One region of the Streptomyces sp. NPDC042336 genome, then DNA from elsewhere that is predicted to be linked to it. Evidence: riboswitches for the same ligand, from Rfam matches in the RefSeq annotation. Region 1 holds a riboswitch; each other region holds the start of a gene.
The links. A riboswitch is a leader RNA that binds a small molecule or an ion and turns the genes downstream of it on or off. The one in region 1 is predicted to bind cobalamin.
Positions count from the first base shown of each region.

Region 1 (3,264 bases):
TGCGCGAGCGGCGTACTGGGCGGGCAGTTGTACGGCCTCGGCGAACGGGCCGGGCACACCGGCTGGTTCTGGCTGCTGGCAGCCGCCCAGTGTCTGTTGCTTCCCCCTCTGCTGCTCACGCTGCGCCGTCGCACGGCGCGGCCTCCTGTCCCCGACGACGACCATGAAGGAGCACTGACGCGCGATGACACGGACGGGCGGATTCCAGGACGATGACTTCTGGACCGAGTTCCACGACTTCCTGTTCTCCGAGCAGCGCCACGAGCAGGCCGAGGAACTGCTGGACACCTCTCCCCTACTGACCTTCCCGCAGGGGTCGCGCGTGCTGGACCTGTGCTGCGGGCCGGGGGTGTTCACCGTGCCGCTCGCCCGCCGCGGCCACCGCGTGACCGGAGTGGATCTGAGCCCGGCCATGCTGGACCGGGCACACAAGCGGTCGGCCGACACCGGTGCCGAGGTGACGTACGTGCGGGCCGACGCCCGCGAGTACGAGGCACCGGGCGGCTTCGACGTCGTCCTCAACATGTTCACCTCCTTCGGGTACTTCGAGGATCCCGCAGACAACGCGCGTGTGCTGCGCACCATGTACACCTGCCTGGCTCCCGGCGGCACGCTCGTCCTGGATCTCGCCGGGAAGGAGCTCCTTGCCCGCAGGGTCACCCCACCCAAGGTGGTGCGGCGGGGCAACGATGTGATGGTGCAGACCGACACCGTGCTGGACGAGTGGGCGCGGCTGCGCAGCGAGTGGGTGCTGGTCCGGGGCGATCGGGTGACGCGGGCCACCTTGACGTGGTTCGTGTACAGCGCGGTGGAGCTGCGGCGGATGGCAGAGGAGGCGGGGTTCGGCCGCGTGGAGGTCTTCGGCGGGTTCGACGGGCGCCCCTACGACGAGAGTGCCGAGCGGCTCGTCCTTCGGGCGGTCCGCGAAGCGTGAGGGGGTGCGGGGCGTGCGGCCGGGTCCGCACGCCCTTTTGCCGTCGCCTCGGAGGAACGTAGGATCACCTGGTCATCGCCGCGACGGGAGACAGGAAGCCGGTGCGAATCCGGCACGGTCCCGCCACTGTGACCGGGGAGCGCCCCTCCGACATGCCACTGCGCACCGCGCGGGAAGGCGGAGGGAACGTCGATCCGGGAGTCAGGACACTGGTCCGTCGCGGGCCCGTCCCAAGGAGCGCGGACTCCAGGAGGCTTCACGTGTCCCAGCTGTTCACCCCTGCCCGCACACGCGGGTTCCTTCGTGCGACGGTCGCTGCCGTGGCTCTTTCGTCCATGTTGCTGGCCGCCGGCTGCGGTTCGCCCGACGAGGGCGGCGGGGACGCGAAGGCCACCGCGGCCGTGCCCGAGGGCTTCCCGGTCACCATCGACAACTGCGGCGTCAAGACGACGTACGACAAGCCGCCGTCGCGGGTGGTCACCATCCACCAGCACCCGGCGGAACTCATGCTCGCCCTCGGCCTGGAGGACCGCATGGTCGGCACGGCCTTCCCTGACTCCGCCGTTCTGCCCGAGCTGAAGAAGGACTACGAGGCGATTCCCGAACTGGCGGAGAAGGAACCGTCGTTCGAGAGGGTCCTGGACGCCGAACCCGACTTCGTCTACGGAGGCTACGGCAGCGCCTTCGCCGAGAACGAGGGCCGCTCCCGCAAGGCGTTCGCCGACGCCGGCATCGACACCTACCTCAACCGCGAGTACTGCGGCAAGAAGCAGGTGACGATGAAGGACACCTACGACGAGATCCGCACCATCGGCAAGGTCTTCGGTGTCCCGGACCGGGCCGACAAGCTGGTCGCGGACCTCGAGGGCCGCGTCGGCGAGGCCGCTGGCAAGGTCGAGGGCGAGCCCGAGGTGTCCGTCTTCGTCTACGACAGCGGCGACAAGAGCGCCTTCACCGCGGGCGGCAAGAGCCTGGGCACCGAGCTGATCCGGCTGGCCGGCGGCGAGAACGTCTTCGCCGACCTCGACGACGTCTTCGGCGACGTCTCCTGGGAGCAGGTCGTCGAGCGCAAACCGGAAGTCATCGCCATCTACGACTACGCCGGCGCCGGAAGCGTGGAGGAGAAGAAGGAGTTCCTGCTCTCCCAGCCCGCGCTCGCCGACGTACCCGCCATCAGGAACAAGCGGTTCGTCGTCCTGCCGCTGACCGCCACCCTGGTCGGCATCCGCTCGGCCTACGCGGTCGACGACCTGGCCCGCGGGCTGCACCCCGAGAGCTTCCGGTGACCCAGGCCGCCACCGACACGTCCACCGAGCGGACGGTTCAACGGCGGAGGGCCACCGGGTCAGCAACAGGCACTACGCGGTTGGCCGTCACGCTGCTGGTCCTCACCGCGTTGCTCGTCGTCTCCGCGACGGCGGGCCTCGCGATCGGATCCGTGCATGTACCGCCGGGCCAGGTGTGGGGCATAGTGACACACGCTCTGGGCGCCGACTGGCAGGATCCGGACTGGTCCCGGGCCCGGGAGACCATCGTGGTGGACGTGCGGGCGCCGCGGGTGCTGCTCGGTGCGATCATCGGCGCCGGCCTCGCGGTGATCGGCACCGCACTACAGGCCCTGGTGCGCAACCCGCTCGCCGAGCCGTACCTGCTCGGCGTCTCCTCCGGTGCGTCCCTCGGCGCGGTCTCGGTGATCGTGTTCGGGTTCACCCTCTTCGGGCCGCTCTCCCTGTCGGTGGCCGCCTTCGTGGGCGCCCTGGGCGCGCTCCTGCTCGTGTACGCCACCGCCCGCACCGGCGGACGCATCACCTCGGCACGGCTGGTGCTGTCCGGGGTGGCGATCGCGGCGGTCCTCACCGCGGTCCTCGATCTGCTGCTGCTCACCACCGACCGCGGCAACGAGACCCGCGCGGTCCTCGCCTGGACCCTCGGCGGCCTCGGCGGCGTCAACTGGGGCACCCTGTGGCTGCCGAGCACGGCCCTGCTGTTCGGTGTCGGCGTCCTCATGGTCCAGGCCCGCAATCTGAACCTGCTGCTGGCCGGCGAGGAGGCGGCGACCACGATGGGGCTGGACGTGGCCCGGTTCCGCGCCCGGCTGTTCGTCGTGCTCTCCCTCGTCACCGGGGTGCTGGTCGCGGCGGCCGGACCGATCGGCTTCGTCGGCCTGATGATGCCCCACATCGTGCGCCTGTTCGTCGGCGGCGACCACCGCCGGGTCCTGCCGACGGCGGCACTCGGCGGAGCGGTCTTCCTCATCTGGGCCGACATCGCCGCACGGACGATCGCCGCACCGATGGAGATACCCGTCGGCGTACTCACGGCCCTGTGCG
Region 1 covers NZ_JBVJEA010000003.1:427,397-430,660, reverse strand. Annotated here, with positions in the region: gene ACZ6IM_RS10605 (MDR family MFS transporter) at 1-216, shown strand, start outside; gene ACZ6IM_RS10600 (class I SAM-dependent methyltransferase) at 185-934, shown strand; cobalamin riboswitch at 1,026-1,146, shown strand; gene ACZ6IM_RS10595 (ABC transporter substrate-binding protein) at 1,270-2,220, shown strand; gene ACZ6IM_RS10590 (FecCD family ABC transporter permease) at 2,217-3,264, shown strand, end outside.

Region 2 (3,264 bases), 380 kb from region 1:
CGGTAGGCCCGCCACAGCCGGCGTCCGGGCACGCCCGCCGGGCCGAGCAGCACCGTCAGCGCCGTCACCAGCACCAGCGCCGCACCCGGCCAGGGCGGCAGCGAGATCGCGAGCACGGTCAGGCCGAGACCGAGCACGGCCTTGTCCACGGGATGGCGGCGCCGCCAGCGACTGGCGTGCGCCGCCGCGTCGATCGGCAGCACTCAGTCCCCTTCGGGGGTGTCCCGCGGTGCCGCCGCGGCCTCGGAAGACGCCGCCGCCCGCTGCTCGCCCTGCCGCCGGCCCCGGCGCAGCCCGAAGTAGTACGCCAGCACGCCCGCGCCGAGCGCGGCCTGCAGCGCGAACAGCGCCGACTCGACCTCCCCGGAGGGGGGTTCGTACAACGGGGAGAACCACGGCTCGTAGTCCGGTTCGATCTCGGTGATCGCGGTCTCCGCCTCCGCGTCGGCCCCGGTGAACGGCTCCTCCTTGTGGTCCCCGAGCCCCAGCACCAGCGGCAGCACCGCCAGCGCGGCCACGGCGAGCAGCAGCAGGGTGTTGATCTTCGCGTTGCGGCTCATCGGGCCACCGCCTCCGGCTTCCGCTCGCCGGACCGGGTCAGCAGCACGCCCAGCCGGGTCAGTTCGCCCTTGCTGGACTGCACGAGCAGCCGCATCACGATCACCGTGAGCAGGCCCTCGCTCACCGCGAGCGGGAGCTGCGTGACGGCGAAGATGGACCCGAACTTGCCGAGCGCGCCCAAGAATCCGCTGCTCGGGTCGGGGAAGGCCAGCGCCAGCTGCACGCTGGTGACGCAGTACGTCGACAGGTCGGCGACGAACGCCCCGAAGAACACGGTGACCATCAGCGGCACGTCCCAGCGGCGCAGCAGCCGGTAGACGCCGTACCCGGCCCAGGGGCCGACGATCGCCATCGAGAAGACGTTGGCGCCGAGCGTGGTCAGCCCGCCGTGGGCGAGCAGCAGCGCCTGGAAGAGCAGGGTGATGGTGCCCAGGACCGCCATGACCGGCGGCCGGAACAGGATCGCGCCCAGGCCGGTGCCGGTGGGATGGGAGCAACTTCCGGTGACGGACGGCAGTTTCAGCGCCGACAGGACGAACGTGAAGGCTCCGGAGGCGCCGAGGAGCAGTGTGCTCTCCGGGTGCTCCCTGACCTCACGGGTGAGTGACCGGACTCCGTGGACGACGAACGGCGCGGACGCGACACCCCAGGCGATCGCGTGCGCCGGTGGCAGAAAGCCCTCGGCTATGTGCATGGCTCAGCAGACCCTCTCCAGCACCTCGTGGATGGACGACGCGCCTTGGCCGGTCTCCTGGCTTACGGGTACCACCGCCCGTGCTCCGCCTTCCCGGACCGCAAGCGGTCCAGTGGCTGCCCCTGAGGGCCGGAGCCGGACTTCCCGATTCACAGTGGCGAGGGCCGCACCGGCATCACACCGGATTTCCCGTTCACCAAGGCGTGGCGACAGTAGTGCGCCCACGGGGGTGGACACAAGCAGGCCTCGGTCCTGCGCAAACGCCCGCCGCCGTGCGCGGGGGCCGCGCCGCCGTCAGTGGGAGCGGCCCCGCCCGGGCCGTCGGAGCACCATGTCCCGCATCCGGGTGGTCAGCGCGGTGGCGGCGGCGGTGAGGAAGACGAAGCGGTACGTGATCCGCGGGACGGTCACCACCCGCGCGGCCTGGCCCCGCGGGGCGATGTCCCCGTACCCGACGGTGGCGAGCGTCACCACGGTGAAGTACAGCGCGTCGATCCTGGTGTGCGGGCCGTGGAACTCGCCCGGCGACTTGGCCAGTGCGTGGTACGTGGCGGAGAAGACGCGCACGGACAGGACGATCAGCAGCGAGATGAACACCCCCGGGCCGGCTGTCCGGGTGGTCGAGGGGGAGCAGGAAGCAGGCCACGACCACGGCGGCCGCGATCCCTGCCCGTACGAGCCAGGGCCGTACGGCGTCCCAGCCGGTGCGGGGGCCGGCCCGGGGCGGGGCGCGGGGGCGGATGCGGGGCCCGGCGGTCCGTCACCGCGCCGCTCCCGCTTTCGACGCCCCGCCCGCCCCGGACTCGGTCCGGCGCACCAGTTGGGCGACGATGAAGGCGACCACCGAGGCCATGACGATCAGCGGCGTCTGGTCGTGGGCGTCCCGGCCCATCAGCAGCACCGCCAGGACCGAGCTGGCCAGCGGCAGCCCCGTCACCGCGGCCGCCGCGGCGGCGATGCCGAGGGCGAGCGCCGGGGCCGTGCCGAAGCCGGGCAGCCTGGAGCAGGCCAGGGCCGTCGCCGCGCCCAGCAGCACGGACGGGAAGATCGGGCCGCCGCGCAGCGCACCCAGCGCGATGCCCCAGGCCAGCCCCTTGCACACGACCAGCGCGACCAGGGCCCCCACGGACCAGGCGTGCGGGTGCGCGGCCAGTTGGGCGAGGGTGGCCTGCCCGGACAGCGCCGCCTCGGCCGGTGAACGGCCGGTGATCAGCGCGTACGCGGCGACGCAGACGCCGACCGCGGTGGCGCAGGCGACGGTGCGCGCGGCCGTGCGGTGCCGGGTCCAGGTGACGGTGCGCCGGCCCAGCTCGCGGGCCAGCGTGACCAGTACGGCGATCAGGGCGGCGGTGGGCAGGCCCCACAGGAAGTCGCCCGCGTCCGGACTGGCCTGGGGCGGCAGGTCGGGCAGGGCCAGCGCGCCGATCTCCAGCCCCGTCCACTGACCGAAGCCGGTGAAGACCAGGGCACCCGTCGCGCTGGCCAGCAGACAGGGCAGCAGCAGCGCGACCATCCGGGCGCCGGCCAGTCCAGCCCCCTCGATGAGCAGGACCGCCGCCGCCACCGGACCGCCGAGGATGGTGGAGATCGCGGCGGTGGAGCCGGCCGTGGCCAGGATCGCGCTCGCCCGCCGGTCGGCGCCCGCGCCCGCCCGCCGCACCGCCAGCAGCGCCAGCCCGCTGCCGACGGCCATGAGCGGCGCCTCGGGACCCAGCACCACGCCGAGCGGCAGCGTGGCCAGCGCGGCCAGCACCGCGCCGGGCAGCGCGCGGGGGCCGACGGGCGCCCCGCCCAGGCCGTTGACCGGGAGGTGGCCGCCGCCGCCCGGCATCCGGGTCACGATCGGCGCCAGGACCAGCCCGGCGAGGACCAGCGCGGGCAGCGGCCACCACCAGGGCGGGGTGTCGTAACCGGCCGCCTCGGGCAGCGAGGTCCACACCCAGTGCTGCAACTCGTGCTGGAGCCCGACGAAGAAGAAGCAGGCCAGCGCGATCGGAACGCCCAGCAGC
Region 2 covers NZ_JBVJEA010000003.1:45,772-49,035, forward strand. Annotated here, with positions in the region: gene cbiQ (cobalt ECF transporter T component CbiQ) at 1-203, opposite strand, end outside; gene ACZ6IM_RS08935 (energy-coupling factor ABC transporter substrate-binding protein) at 204-560, opposite strand; gene ACZ6IM_RS08940 (energy-coupling factor ABC transporter permease) at 557-1,255, opposite strand; cobalamin riboswitch at 1,286-1,471, opposite strand; gene ACZ6IM_RS08945 (potassium channel family protein) at 1,550-1,852, opposite strand; gene ACZ6IM_RS08950 (chloride channel protein) at 2,016-3,264, opposite strand, start outside.
Region 2: it holds a riboswitch for cobalamin, as region 1 does, so the genes downstream of both, ACZ6IM_RS08940 (energy-coupling factor ABC transporter permease) here and ACZ6IM_RS10595 (ABC transporter substrate-binding protein) in region 1, are expected to answer to the same signal.

Region 3 (3,264 bases), on a different contig from region 1:
CTCGGTCGGGTAGAAGTTGATGTCGACGACCCGGTCCAGGAAGGTGACGGCGGTGCGGACGGTGGCGTCCAGCCGGTCCCAGTCCATGTCGCCGCTCGCGGGGTCGACGAAGGCGCCGAGGTTGACCGAGCCCAGGTTGCAGACCGCCGTCTCCCCGTCGTCGGTGACCTCCAGGATCTCCGTGCAGAGGTTGGAGGAGTGGACGACGTGGCCGGGGGTCGCCGTCTGGTTCGCCGTGCGGTTGGCGGTGTCCTTGAAGGTCATCCAGCCGTTGCCGGTCTGCGCGAGGGTGCGCATCATGCGGCCGTACAGCTCACGGGCGGGCAGCGTCCTGCGGGCGAGCCCCGCCTCCTCCGCCCTGCGGTACGCCGCGTCGAACTCCTCGCCCCACAGGTCGGTCAGCTCCGGGACGTCGGAGGGGGAGAACAGCGACCAGGTCCCGTCGGTGTCCACCCGGCGCATGAACTCGTCCGGCACCCAGTGCGCGAGGTTCAGGTTGTGCGTACGGCGGGCGTCCTCACCGGTGTTGTCCCGCAGCTCCAGGAACTCCTCGACGTCCGCGTGCCAGGTCTCCAGGTAGACCGCCGCCGCGCCCTTGCGCCGGCCGCCCTGGTTCACGGCGGCGACCGAGGCGTCCAGCGTCTTCAGGAACGGGACGATGCCGTTGGAGTGCCCGTTGGTGCCGCGGATCAGCGAACCCCGGGCGCGGACGCGGGAGTAGGCGATGCCGATGCCGCCGGCGTGCTTGGAGAGGCGGGCGACCTGGTGGAGGCGGTCGTAGAGGGAGTCCAGCTCGTCCTTGGGGGAGTCCAGGAGGTAGCAGGACGACATCTGGGCGTGCCTAGTACCGGAGTTGAAGAGGGTGGGGGAGGAGGGCAGGTAGTCCAGACGGCTCATCAGGCCGTACAGGGCGGCGACCTCGTCCACCGCGCGGACCGTGTCGTCCTCGGCGAGGCCGGCGGCGACCCGCAGCAGGAAGTGCTGGGGCGTCTCGACGGTCTTGCGGGTGATCGGGTGGCGGAGCAGGTAGCGGCTGTACAGGGTGCGCAGTCCGAAGTAGCCGAAGCGGTCGTCGGCGGCCGGGTCGATCAGCGCGTCGAGGCGGGCCGCGTGCAGCCGGACGAACGCGGCCGTGCGGTCGGCGATCAGACCCTCGCGGTGGCCGGTGGCGACGGAGTCGGTGAAGGTGACGACGCCCTGGGAGGCGGCCTCGGCGCGGATGCCGACGGTCAGCAGCCGGGCGGCCAGCCGGGAGTAGACCGGGTCCTCGGAGATCAGACCGGCGGCCGCCTCGGTGGCCAGCTCCCGCAGCTCGGCCTCGTCGGCGTGCGCGGACCGGCCCCGCAGCGCGGCGGCGGCCACCCGGCCCGGGTCGGCGCCGGGGAGGTCGGCGGTCAGCCCGGTCAGGGTCCGCAGCAGGGCGGCACCGGGTCCGTCGGGTTCCCCGGTCGCCGTCACCGGGGTCGCTGAAGCCGGATCGGCTGGCGCGATGGTCACGTGGAGCACTCCCTCGCTCGGCACGGGGCCTGGCGGAGGGAGGGCAGGGGGCAGCTCACGAGCGCACGCGGCGTCGCGTCCACCGGCCCACTCCACGAGGCCCGGACGTCATGGCACCCGGGCCAAGGCGGCCGGGCGCACTGTCGGCAGGTCCTCGGACTGACCAGGCGTGCGCGCACGTGCGAAGACGTACGGATGCACACGAGTACACCGTTGCGGGACAGTTCCGGATTCGCACCGGATTCCCCTGCGGCGACAGCGAGCACGAGCATACATCTTGTGCCGGGCTCCGCCAGCACCCCCAGATGTTGTGTCTGGCTTCCGTGTCAGGGTGTAGCGTCGGGCCCGCTTCGGGTCGGTGCCAGAGCGTCAGAGCGTCAGTTCGTAAGTGAGCAGCATGATGTCGTCCAGCTCCGGCAGGGGGTTCCAGTCGCGGTCGGGCGTGCGGACGAAGCCCAGGCGCTCGTAGAGGCGGTGGGCGGTGCGCATGGCGGTCTGGGTCGACAGCACGACGCCCGTGCAACCGGCCACCGTCCTGGCGCGGTCGACACAGGCCCGTACGAGCGCCTCGCCCGCCCCGCGGCCACGCGCCTCGCGGGCGACGGCGAGCATGCGTATCTCGGCCTCGCCGGGGCGCGCGATGTCCGCCATGGGACCGCCGGACGGCACGAAGGTCACGCCGCCGAGCACCCGGCCGTCCGCCGCGGCGACCAGCACCTCGGCCGCCGCCGCCCGCTTGGCCACGTCGCGCAGCTCGTCCAGGTACGAGTCGCTCTCCCCGAAGTCGAGGAGGCCGTCGCGCAGGTAGGCCTGCGCGGTGATCTCGCCGAGGGTGTCGTACTCCTCGGCCGTCGCACGTCGGATCACGAAGTCCATGACGCCGAGTGTGCCCGACGGGTACGACAACGGGCCGCCGGATTTCTCCGACGGCCCGCCGCGTTCGCGCTCCGGGGATCAGTGCGAGCTGCCCGCCGTGGCCGGCGGCAGTTCCACCTGGACGCCGGGGTCGCCGGCGTCCGCCGTGTAGTCGCTCGGCTTGGTCTCGTCGATGCCGTCGGGCGCCTTGACCGCCCTCAGGACGAAGGTCAGGACCACGGTGACCAGCACGTTCAGCACGAAGGCGGTGAGACCGATGTAGCCGATCTCGCCGATGCCGGGGATCTCGTCGGAGGAGCCGCCGAAGTGCTTCTGCGTCGGCGAGGCCACACCGTAGGCGGCGACCGTGCCGTAGACCATGCCGACCGCCCAGCCGCCGAGCAGCGCCCAGCGGTGGAACCAGCGGGTGAACAGGCCGCCGACCAGGGCCGGGAAGGTCTGCAGGATCCAGATGCCGCCCAGCAGCTGGAAGTTGATCGCGACGGTCTTGTCCATGCCCAGGACGAAGATCAGCGCGCCCACCTTCACCAGCAGCGACACCAGCTTGGAGACCTTCGTCTCCTGTTGCGGCGTGGCGTCCGGCTTGATGAAGTCCTTGTAGATGTTGCGGGTGAACAGGTTCGCGGCCGCGATCGACATGATCGCCGCCGGGACCAGGGCGCCGATGCCGATCGCCGCGAAGGCCACGCCCGCGAACCAGTCCGGGAACATGTTCTCGAACAGCTGCGGGATCGCCAGCTGGCCGTTGTCCACCTTGACCCCGGCCGCGATGGCCATGAAGCCCAGCAGCGCGAGCAGGCCCAGCATCAGCGAGTACAGCGGCAGGATCGTGGTGTTGCGGCGGATCACCTCACGGCTGCGCGAGGACAGCGTGGCGGTGATCGAGTGCGG
Region 3 covers NZ_JBVJEA010000009.1:140,821-144,084, forward strand. Annotated here, with positions in the region: gene ACZ6IM_RS20855 (ribonucleoside-diphosphate reductase subunit alpha) at 1-1,497, opposite strand, end outside; cobalamin riboswitch at 1,626-1,769, opposite strand; gene ACZ6IM_RS20860 (GNAT family N-acetyltransferase) at 1,867-2,373, opposite strand; gene mctP (monocarboxylate uptake permease MctP) at 2,452-3,264, opposite strand, start outside.
Region 3: it holds a riboswitch for cobalamin, as region 1 does, so the genes downstream of both, ACZ6IM_RS20855 (ribonucleoside-diphosphate reductase subunit alpha) here and ACZ6IM_RS10595 (ABC transporter substrate-binding protein) in region 1, are expected to answer to the same signal.